2 linked regions of the Blastochloris viridis genome follow. The protein of the gene in region 2 interacts with the protein of the main gene of each other region in a pairwise test. Links are inferred from orthologs where the notes say so. Each region holds a gene or a part of one and is shown on either strand. Other genes may lie near its edges.

Region 1 (4,923 bases), 1.2 Mb from region 2 along the record:
GCACCGGCGGCGTGCCCACCGGCGCCATCGCCGAGCCGAAATCGAGCGGGCCGAGGTCGAACGCGCCCAGAGCGAACTGGAACGCCGCGGGATCGTCCTTACCGTTGGCAGCGGGACCGTTGGCAGCGGGCGGCTCGGGCTCGGCCGGCGCCGGGTCCAAGGACACATGGGCCGGCGATGAGGCCGAAGGCGCCGGCAAAACCGAGTCTTCCAACGAAACCTTGGGAGTTGCCGGAGCGACCGGCTCGGGTGCAGCCGCGGGGGTCGGGGACTTGGCCGTCACCGGGGACTTGGCCGTCACCGACGCCTTGGCCGCGGCGGACGCAAGATCGATGCGCTCGACCCCGAGCCGGGGCATGCCGTGCTTGGTGGCGGCCGGACCAAGGCTGGTCGGCTCCGCAGCAAGGTCTGGGGCCGGCTTCGGCTCAGTCGCCATGTCAGCGGGCACCCTCCCCGGCGAACTCGCCGGCGCGCAGCTTGCGCGCCAATCCGTCGAGCACGGCATTGGCCATCGAGGTCTCGTCCCCTTCGAGGAAGGCGCTGGCAACGTCGACATACTGCGACACAACCACCCGCGCAGGAATATCCGGCCGGGACAGCAGTTCGTAGCAGCCGGCCCGCAGCAGCGCGCGCAGCACCGCCTCGACCCGCTTGAGCGGCCAGCCGCCGCTCAAGGTGGCGTCGATCAACGGATCGATCTGGCGCTGCTCGCGCACCACGCCTTCGACCAGATCGCGGAAGAACGCGACCTCCGCTTCCGGATGGGCAACGCCCTCGACCTCGCGGCCGATCCAGTGGCTTTCGAATTCCGCGAACACATCGGCGGTCGGGGTCGCGGCGACGTCCATCTGGTAGAGCGCCTGCACCGCATTGAGGCGGGCACCGGCCCTCGCGACGCGGCGGGACGACGCTTGCTGCGGCTTCATCACAAACACTCCCGTCCATCCAGGCGACGCTTCAGGCGCAGCAGCGTCAGCACCGCACTCGCGGCGTGGCCGCCCTTGTCGAGGCGCTGCGGGTCGGCACGTTCGAACGCCTGGGCCTCATTGTCGACGGTCAGGATGCCGTTGGCGAGCGGAAGCGCGCGGCTGACCGCAAGATTCATCAAGGCGCGGGCCGATTCGCTCGCCACAATGTCGTAGTGCGAGGTTTCGCCGCGAATGACGCAGCCGAGCGCCACCACGCCATCATAGGGCGTGCCGTTCGCGGCCGCGGTGGCGAGCGCAATCGCCACCGCGGGTGGAATTTCCAGCGAGCCGGGCACGGTGATGCAATCAACGGTCACGCCAGCGGCGCGAAGCCGGCGCAGCGCACCGTCGAGCAGAAGGTCGGCCAGCGCGTCGTAAAACCGCGCCTCGACCAGCAGGACGCGCGCGTCGGCAATGGGTTGCTCGGCCTCGGCGGCCGGGCGGGACGAAGACACAATCATCTGAAGGTTCCGGGTTTGCGCCCGGAGATACGCGGATCAGCGCGCCTCGGCAAGGCGCGCGGCGTAGCGGGCCATCAGATCGACTTCGAGATTGAGCCGCGAGCCCGCCGTCAGCGTGCCCCAGGTGGTCACCGCCAGGGTGTGCGGAATGATGTGAACGGTGAACGCATCGCCGGACACCTCATTGACGGTGAGCGAGGTGCCGTCCAGCGCCACCGAGCCCTTGGCGGCGATGAAGCGCGCGAGCTGGTGCGGCACGCGCAGCACGAAGGTGGCCTGGTCGGCGCCGTCGGTGCGCGTGACGATCTCGGCGAGGCCGTCGACATGGCCGGTGACGATATGGCCGCCGAGCTCGTCGCCGATCTTCAGCGAGCGTTCGAGGTTGATGCGGCTGCCGACCTGCCAACCGCCGGCGGTGGTGAGCTTCAGCGTCTCGGCGGCGGCGTCGATGGCATAGACGGTGCGGCCGGCCGTCTCGGCGACCTCGATCACCGTCATGCAGATGCCGGAATGGCAGATCGAGGCGCCGAGCGCGATCGAATCGGCCGGGTAGCGGCAGGCGACCGAGAGCCGCCGCAGATTGTCGCGCTCGGCAACTGCAACCACCTCGCCGATATCGGTGACGATGCCGGTGAACATGTCAAATCCTCCTCGAAACCGTCATGGTGTCGGCGCCGACCGCCACCCGCTCGATGGTTTTCAGCGCCGGCGCGGCGGTCAGCGCCGTCAGCGGCAGCCCGGCGAGCGCCGGCAGCGCGTCGTCGCCAAGCACGACGTTGCTGCCGAACACCACCGCCTCGTCGACCAGATCGGCCCCCAGCAGCGCCGCCGCCAGCGTCGGCCCGCCCTCGACCATCAGCCGGGTGATGCCGCGCAGCGCCAGCAACCGCAACACCTCGGCGAGATCGAGCCGGCCGTCGGCACCGCGGCCGACCCGCATCACCTCGGCGCCGGCCATTGTCAGCGCGCGATCGCGATCGACGTCGGCGTCGGCGCCGGCGATCAGCCACAGCGGCACGGTGCCGGCGGTAGCGACCAGACGCGACGACAGCGGCAGCTTGAGCGCAGGGTCGAGCACCACCCGCACCGGCGAGCGCGCGGCGAGGCCGGGCAGCCGGCAGGTCAGTTCGGGATCGTCGGCGAGCGCGGTGCCGATGCCGACCATGATGGCATCGTTCAGCGCCCGCAGCATGTGGACGCGAGCGCGGGCAGCCTCGCTGGTGATCGCCGCCGGGTGCGGCCCGGCCAGCCCGGCCTTGCCGTCGGCGGACACCGCGAGCTTCAGCATGACGTGCGGCCGGCCGTCGCGCACCCGGCGGATGTGGCCGGCGTGCGAGCGCTCGCCCTCCGCCCGCAGCACGTCGCGCACCACCTCGATGCCCGCCGCCTCAAGTTTCGCGAAGCCGGCGCCCGCCGTGCGCGGGTCGGGATCGCCGACCGCGGCCACCACGCGGGCGATGCCGGCCTGGATGATGGCCTCCGTGCAGGGCGGGGTTTTGCCGAAATGGGCGCAGGGCTCCAGCGACACGTAGAGCGTGGCGCCGCGCGCCGCCGCGCCCGCCATGGCCAGCGCCCCCGGCTCGGCGTGGGGGCGGCCGCCGGCCTGAGTCCAGCCGCGACCGACGATCACCGGCCGGCCGTCCTCGACGCGCACCACCAGCGCACCGACCGCAGGGTTGGGCCAGGTGGTGCCGCGCGCCGCGTCGCCGAGCGCGATTGCCGCCGCCATCAGCCGAACGTCATCCGCAACCAGCGCCGCGGCCGAGCCTGCGGTCATGGCCGCTCGACGCCGACCGTCGCGTGGGCAATCTCGCCCAGCAGGTTCTCGAAGTCCTTGGGATCGCGGAAATTCTGGTAAACCGAGGCGAACCGGACATAGGCCACGGTGTCGATGTCACGCAGCCGCTGCAGCACGAGCTGGCCGATCGCCTCGGAGCCGACCTCGCTCTCACCCTGGCGCTCCAGCTGGCGCACGATCTCCGACACCAGCCGGTCGATGCTCTCCTCGTCGACCGGTCGCTTGCGCACCGCGACCGCGATCGAGCGACGCAGCTTCTCGCGGTCGAACGGCACCCGCCGGCCGGAGCGCTTGAGCACCGTCAATTCGCGCAGCTGCACCCGCTCGAAGGTGGTGAAGCGGGCGCCGCAGTCGGGGCACACCCGCCGCCGCCGCACCGCCGTGCCGTCCTCGGAGGGGCGCGAGTCCTTCACCTGGGTGTCCAGGTTGGAACAGAAGGGACACTTCATGACCCGCGCCGCCCTCTCATCGGATCCTCTGGTGGGATCATGTCCCGCGGGATGCCATCCCGCGAGACTTTGTCATCACTGGCCGTAGACCGGAAAGCGCCGGGTCAGCTCGCCGACCTTGGCCGCCACCGCGGCCTCCGCCGCCGCATTGCCGGCCTCGCCGTTGCTCGACAGCCCGTCGAGCGCCTCGGCGATGAACGCGCCGACCTGGGCGAACTCCGGGGCGCCGAAGCCGCGGCTGGTCGCAGCCGGGGTGCCGAGCCGGATGCCGGAGGTCACCATCGGCTTTTCGGGGTCGAACGGGATGCCGTTCTTGTTGCAGGTGAGGTGCGCGCGCCCGAGCGCGGCTTCCGCCGCCTTGCCGGTCAGCGACTTCGGCCGCAGATCGACCAGCAGCAGGTGGTTGTCGGTGCCGCCGGTGACCAGCGCGAAGCCGGCCTTCAGCAGGGTGTCGGCCAGCACCTTGGCGTTGGCCACCACCTGGGCAGCGTAGGCGCGGAACTCCGGCCGCAGCGCCTCGCCGAACGCCACCGCCTTGGCGGCGATCACGTGCATCAGCGGGCCGCCCTGAAGGCCGGGGAAGATCGCCGAGTTGATCTTCTTGGCGAGCCCCTCGTCGTTGGTGAGGATCAGGCCGCCGCGCGGGCCGCGCAGGGTCTTGTGGGTGGTCGAGGTGACGACGTGGGCGTGCGGGAACGGCGAGGGATGCGCGCCGCCCGCCACCAGCCCGGCGAAGTGGGCGATGTCGACCATGAAATAGGCGCCGACCTCGTCGCAGATGGCGCGGAAGCGGGCGAAGTCCCAATGGCGGGCATAGGCCGAGCCGCCGGCCAGGATCAGCTTCGGCTTGTGCTCGCGGGCGAGCTTCTCCACCGCGTCCATGTCGATGCGCTGGTCATCCGGGCGCACATTGTACGGCACCACGTTGAACCACTTGCCGGACATGTTGACCGAGCTGCCGTGGGTCAGGTGGCCGCCGGCGGAGAGGTCGAGGCCCATGAAGGTATCGCCGGGCTTCAGCAGCGCCAGGAACACCGCCTGGTTGGCCTGGCTGCCGGAATTGGCCTGAACGTTGGCGAAGGCGCAGCCGAACAGCGTCTTGGCGCGGTCGATCGCGATGTTCTCGGCGATATCGACGAACTCACAGCCGCCATAGTAGCGCCGGCCGGGATAACCCTCGGCGTACTTGTTGGTCATGATCGAGCCTTGGGCCTCGAGCACGGCGCGCGAGACGATGTTCTCCGAGG
Region 2 (4,893 bases):
CGCGCGCCACCCCGATCCGCATCATGCTCGGCCAGGCGCTGGTGGCGAGCGGCAGCAAGGCCAATGCCGACGAGGCGATCCGCGAGCTGTCGCAGGCGCTGGCGAACGAGACCACGGCGGTCGACGGCTTCCGCCAGCTGGCGCTGGCCTACGGCCGCAAGGGCGACTACGCCAACGCCGACCTCGCCTCCGCCCAGGCCGCGATCGCCTCCGGCGAGTTCCAGACCGCGCGCCAGCTCGCCGCCCGCGCCAAAACCCGTTTCGCCAACGGCTCGCCCGGATGGATCAAGGCCGACGATATCGAGAACTACAAACCCCCGAAGCTCGACGGAAAGAGCTGATCGCAACCAGGAGCCTTCGCACCATGACGCTGCTCACCTCAACAGCGCGGAGGGCTGCGGCCGCTCTCGCGGCGGCGGCTTTCGCCGCCGTCTGCGCCCTGCCCGCCGCCGCCGCCGAGCCGGCGCCGGCTGCGCCGCTGACGCGCGAGGACGTCGAGAAGATCGTCCGCGAGACGCTGATCAAGAACCCGGAGATCCTGCAGGAGGTGGCTGCGGAGCTGGAGAAGCGCGCCAGCGCCGACGAGTCCGAGCGCCGCAAGCTGGTGCTCGAGGCCAATCGCGAGCGGCTGCTCGGCGCTCCGCAAAGCGCGGTGCTCGGCAATCCCCAGGGCGACGTCACCGTGGTCGAGTTCTTCGACTACAATTGCGGCTTCTGCAAACGCGCCCTCACCGACCTGATCGAGCTGATGAAGACCGACGACCGGGTGCGGGTGGTGCTGAAGGACTTCCCGGTGCTGCGCGAGTCCTCGGTCGACGCCGCCAAGGTGGCGGTCGCGGTCAAGGTGCAGGCCACGCCTGCCAAGTTCCTTGAATTCCATCAGAAGCTGATGGGCGGCCGCGCCGAGGCCACCCGCGAGCGGGCGCTGGCGGTGGCCAAGGAGGTCGGCCTCGACATGGCGCGGCTCGCCAAGGACATCGACAGCGACGGGGTGAAGGCATCGCTGCAGGAGACCTTCCAGCTGGCGCAGGACCTCGGCCTCAGCGGCACGCCGAGCTACGTCATCGGCGACAACGTGCTGATCGGCGCCGTTGGCCTCCCCAAGCTGCAGGATCACGTCAAATCCACCCGCGACAGCTGCAAGACCACGCGCTGCTGATTCGACCCGCCGGGCCGCCCAATCGCGGCCCGGCGCAAACCGCGGCGGCGGTCGCGCCGGCGGCGCTGCGCTGCACCATGGCGCCCGCGCCCGGCCGCACCCGCGGCAAGACTTTGAAATCGCACGGCCGACCTCACGTTCGGGGACCGAAGCCGCCCGGCCGGCCTTCGCCTGCACAGGCGGCTTTTCACGGGGCCGATCCATGCCTATAAGAGCGCCGGCGGGCGAACCGGTCGACCGCGCCAGATGGTTTCGATGATCGCGATGTTCGTCTCCGACGGATTGTCATCGAACCGGCCCCAAGCGCGCTTCGAGCGGCGCCGCGGCGTGGCGACGAGACCGGTCCGGCCGAGGCGTATTTTGCGCAGATTCCCCCCGGTGCGTGCGCATCCACTGCCCTACGTGGCGAGCCGACCGCTCCGCCAAGCTGAAGGCGACGGCCTGAACCGGCGCCGGGAGATAATGTCTTGATGCCAAAATCTGCCATCGATCCTGGTTTGATCCGCGAACTCGCGCAGCTCCTCAACGACACCGACCTCACCGAGGTCGAGGTCCAGCACGGAGAGCTGCGGATTCGCGTCGCCCGCAACATCCAGCTCGCGCCGTTCTCCGCGGCCATGGCGGCGGCTCCCGCCTACACCGTCGCGGCACCGGTGCCGGCACCAGTGCCGGCCGCCCCGGTGGTGCCCGCGGCGGTCGACCCTGCCAACCACCCCGGCCTCGTCAAGTCGCCGATGGTCGGCACCGCCTACCGTGCGCCGGAGCCCGGCGCGAAGGCCTTCGTCGACGTCGGCATGCAGGTGAAGGAGGGCCAGACCCTGCTGATCATCGAGGCGATGAAGACGATGAACGCGATCCCCGCGCCGCGTGCCGGCACGGTGACGCAAATTCTCGTCGGCGACGCCCAGCCGGTCGAATACGGCGAGCCATTGATGATCATCGAGTGACGGTCGCCGCCGGGCCGCTCCCGGCGGAAAAGAGGCCCGTATGTTTTCGAAAATCCTGATTGCGAACCGCGGCGAGATCGCGCTCCGCATCCTGCGCGCCTGCAAGGAACTCGGCATCGCCACCGTCGCCGTCCACTCGACGGCCGATGCCGACGCCATGCACGTCAAGCTCGCCGACGAGAGCGTGTGCATCGGCCCGCCGCCGGCCAAGGACAGCTATCTCAACGTGCCCTCCCTGCTCGCGGCCTGCGAGATCACCGGCGCCGAGGCCGTCCACCCCGGTTACGGCTTTCTGTCGGAGAACGCGCGCTTCGCCGAGATTCTCGCCGACCACCACATCGGCTTCATCGGCCCCAAGCCCGAGCACATTCGCCTGATGGGCGACAAGATCGAGGCCAAGCGCACCGCCAAACGCCTCGGCATCCCGTGCGTGCCGGGCTCCGAAGGCGGCATCACCGACGATGAGGAGGCCAAGCGGGTCGCGGCCGACATCGGCTACCCGGTGCTGGTCAAGGCGGCAGCCGGCGGCGGAGGCCGCGGCATGAAGGTGGCCAGGACCGCCGCCGACATCGAGGTCGCGCTCGCCACCGCCCGCTCCGAGGCCAAGGCGGCGTTCGGCGACGCCACGGTCTATCTTGAGAAGTACCTGGAAAAGCCGCGCCACATTGAGGTCCAGGTGCTGGGCGATGGCCGCGGCAACGCCATCCACATCGGCGAACGCGACTGCTCGCTACAGCGCCGCCACCAGAAGGTGTGGGAGGAGAGCCCCTCGCCCGCGCTCAACGCCGACTCCCGCCACAAGATCGGCACCGTCGTCGCCAACGCCATGCGCGAGCTGAAGTACCTCTCGGCCGGCACCGTCGAATTCCTGTACGAGAACGGCGAGTTCTACTTCATCGAGATGAACACCCGCATCCAGGTCGAGCATCCGGTGACCGAGATGGTGACCGGCATCGACCTGCTCAACGAGCAGATCCGGCTCGCCGCCGGGCTGCCGCTGTCGTTCGTGCAGGACGACATCACGCTGAACGGCCACTCCATCGAGTGCCGCATCAACGCCGAGAACCCGACGACCTTCCGGCCCTCGCCCGGCCGGATCACCTACTTCCACCCGCCCGGCGGCTTGGGCGTTCGCGTCGATTCGGCGGTCTACCAGGGTTACGTCATCCCGCCCTATTACGACTCGCTGGTCGGCAAGCTGATCGTGCACGGCAAGACCCGCAACGAGTGCCTGATGCGGCTCCGGCGCGCGCTGGACGAGATCGTGGTCGACGGCATCGAGACCACCGTGCCGCTGTTCCGCACCCTGGTGCGCCACCCCGACATCGCCAACGGCCTTTACGACATCCACTGGCTGGAGCACTTCCTGGCGGGATCGCCGGATATTTGATGCGAAATCCGGCCGATCGGGCCGGAGTTTCGCCCATGACGCGCCAGCCGGCGGCGCCGGCGGCAGAGGGCGCTGCTACAATCTGCCGCACCGCGGTGCGATGTGATAGCTTGGGCGCGATCCCCAATTCATGGCGGGATCGGAGTCCTCACCTCATGACGCGCGGCTTCTCCGGGCGGGTGGACATCACCCCCGAGGTTTTGCTGAAGGCCTACGCTTGCGGCATCTTTCCGATGGCCGAGAGCGCCGAGGACCCGGGACTCTATTGGATCGAGCCGGAACGCCGCGGCGTCATCCCGCTCGACCGCATGCATGTCAGCCACCGGCTGGCCCGCACCGTGCGGGCGGACCGCTTCGAAATCCGCATCAACCGCGATTTCGACGGCGTTCTCGACGGCTGCTCGGCACCCGGCCCCGGCCGGATGCGAACCTGGATCAACCTGCGTATCCGCAAGCTCTATCGCGACCTGTTCGAGCTCGGCCACTGCCACACCGTCGAGGCCTGGCGCGGCGGTGAACTGGTCGGCGGGCTCTACGGCGTCGCCGTCGGCCGGGCGTTCTTCGGCGAGAGCATGTTCCACACCGCCACCGACGCCTCCAAGGTGGCGCTGGTCCACCTCGCCGCCCGCCTGCTGGCCGGCGGCTTCTATCTGCTCGACACCCAGTTCTCGACCCGCCACCTGGAGAGCTTCGGATGCGTCGAGGTGTCACGCCACCGCTATCACCAGCTGCTCGAACAGGCCCTCACCGGCCGCGCCGATTTCCTTGCCGTGCCGGCCGAGCCGCCGATGCCGGGCGCCGCCGCGCTGGCGATTGTCGCGGCCGCCAGCGAAAGCCACGATCAGCGCAGCCCCGCCTGATCGGCTGTCTCAAACGGTTTCCGGACGATCGCTGCAGGATCCCGGCGACGATCTCGCCGAAATATCCTTGGGCAGAACAGGATTTTTCGCCGACCGGGATAAGGTTCTCCGGCCTGACCGGCCGAAAACCGGATCACCCCACCCGGCCGAACAGCGGCGCCCCGTAAAGGCTCTTTTGGGTGCTGCCGAAGCCGACGAACGGCGCCAGCCCGGCCCGGTTGGCGAGCACGAACAGCACCACCGGCCCGATCACCCCTGCCGCCGTGGCCAGCACCACGTGCAACGTGGCGTCATAGACGCCGGCCTTGTAGAGCACGGCGCGCACCGTGGCCGAGAACATCACATGGGCGACGTAGATCGCCATCGACGCCTGTCCGATCAGCGCCAGCCCGCCGAGCACGCTGCCGTTCGGCGCCGGAACCAGCCGTGACGCCGCCACCGTCATCGCGATGCCGGCGATGGCCGCCGCCACCCACAGCGGCCGCGGCGTCGCCGGGTCGAGCGTCGCCACCGCCAGCACCGCCCAGGCCGCCGTGG

The links. Proteins that work in one complex are often made in the same cells at the same time.
Region 1: the proteins of accC (region 2) and ribD interact in binary tests that used the Escherichia coli proteins (3 or more experiments, as listed by UniProt). The link is inferred for Blastochloris viridis from one-to-one orthologs.

What each region holds. Positions count from the first base shown.
Region 1 is NZ_CP012946.1:2,419,509-2,424,431, forward strand. What follows is about bases 1,139-4,126. They hold ribD (bifunctional diaminohydroxyphosphoribosylaminopyrimidine deaminase/5-amino-6-(5-phosphoribosylamino)uracil reductase RibD), read right to left. Parts: upstream 3,207-4,126; coding sequence 2,070-3,206; downstream 1,139-2,069. Other genes in these bases: ribH (6,7-dimethyl-8-ribityllumazine synthase), read right to left, coding at 1,139-1,429; BVIR_RS10630 (riboflavin synthase), read right to left, coding at 1,466-2,068; nrdR (transcriptional regulator NrdR), read right to left, coding at 3,203-3,676; glyA (serine hydroxymethyltransferase), read right to left, coding at 3,752-4,126. Also shown: thiL (thiamine-phosphate kinase), read right to left, coding at 1-436; transcription antitermination factor NusB, read right to left, coding at 438-926; more of ribH, read right to left, coding at 926-1,138; more of glyA, read right to left, coding at 4,127-4,923. UniProt on the Escherichia coli protein: Converts 2,5-diamino-6-(ribosylamino)-4(3h)-pyrimidinone 5'-phosphate into 5-amino-6-(ribosylamino)-2,4(1h,3h)-pyrimidinedione 5'-phosphate.
Region 2 is NZ_CP012946.1:1,205,805-1,210,697, reverse strand. What follows is about bases 1,401-4,321. They hold accC (acetyl-CoA carboxylase biotin carboxylase subunit), read left to right. Parts: upstream 1,401-2,146; coding sequence 2,147-3,496; downstream 3,497-4,321. Other genes in these bases: aat (leucyl/phenylalanyl-tRNA--protein transferase), read left to right, coding at 3,652-4,321; accB (acetyl-CoA carboxylase biotin carboxyl carrier protein), read left to right, coding at 1,630-2,106. Outside these bases: BVIR_RS05400 (M48 family metalloprotease), read left to right, coding at 1-341; BVIR_RS05395 (DsbA family protein), read left to right, coding at 365-1,159; more of aat, read left to right, coding at 4,322-4,356; BVIR_RS05375 (acyltransferase family protein), read right to left, coding at 4,490-4,893. UniProt on the Escherichia coli protein: This protein is a component of the acetyl coenzyme A carboxylase complex; first, biotin carboxylase catalyzes the carboxylation of the carrier protein and then the transcarboxylase transfers the carboxyl group to form malonyl-CoA.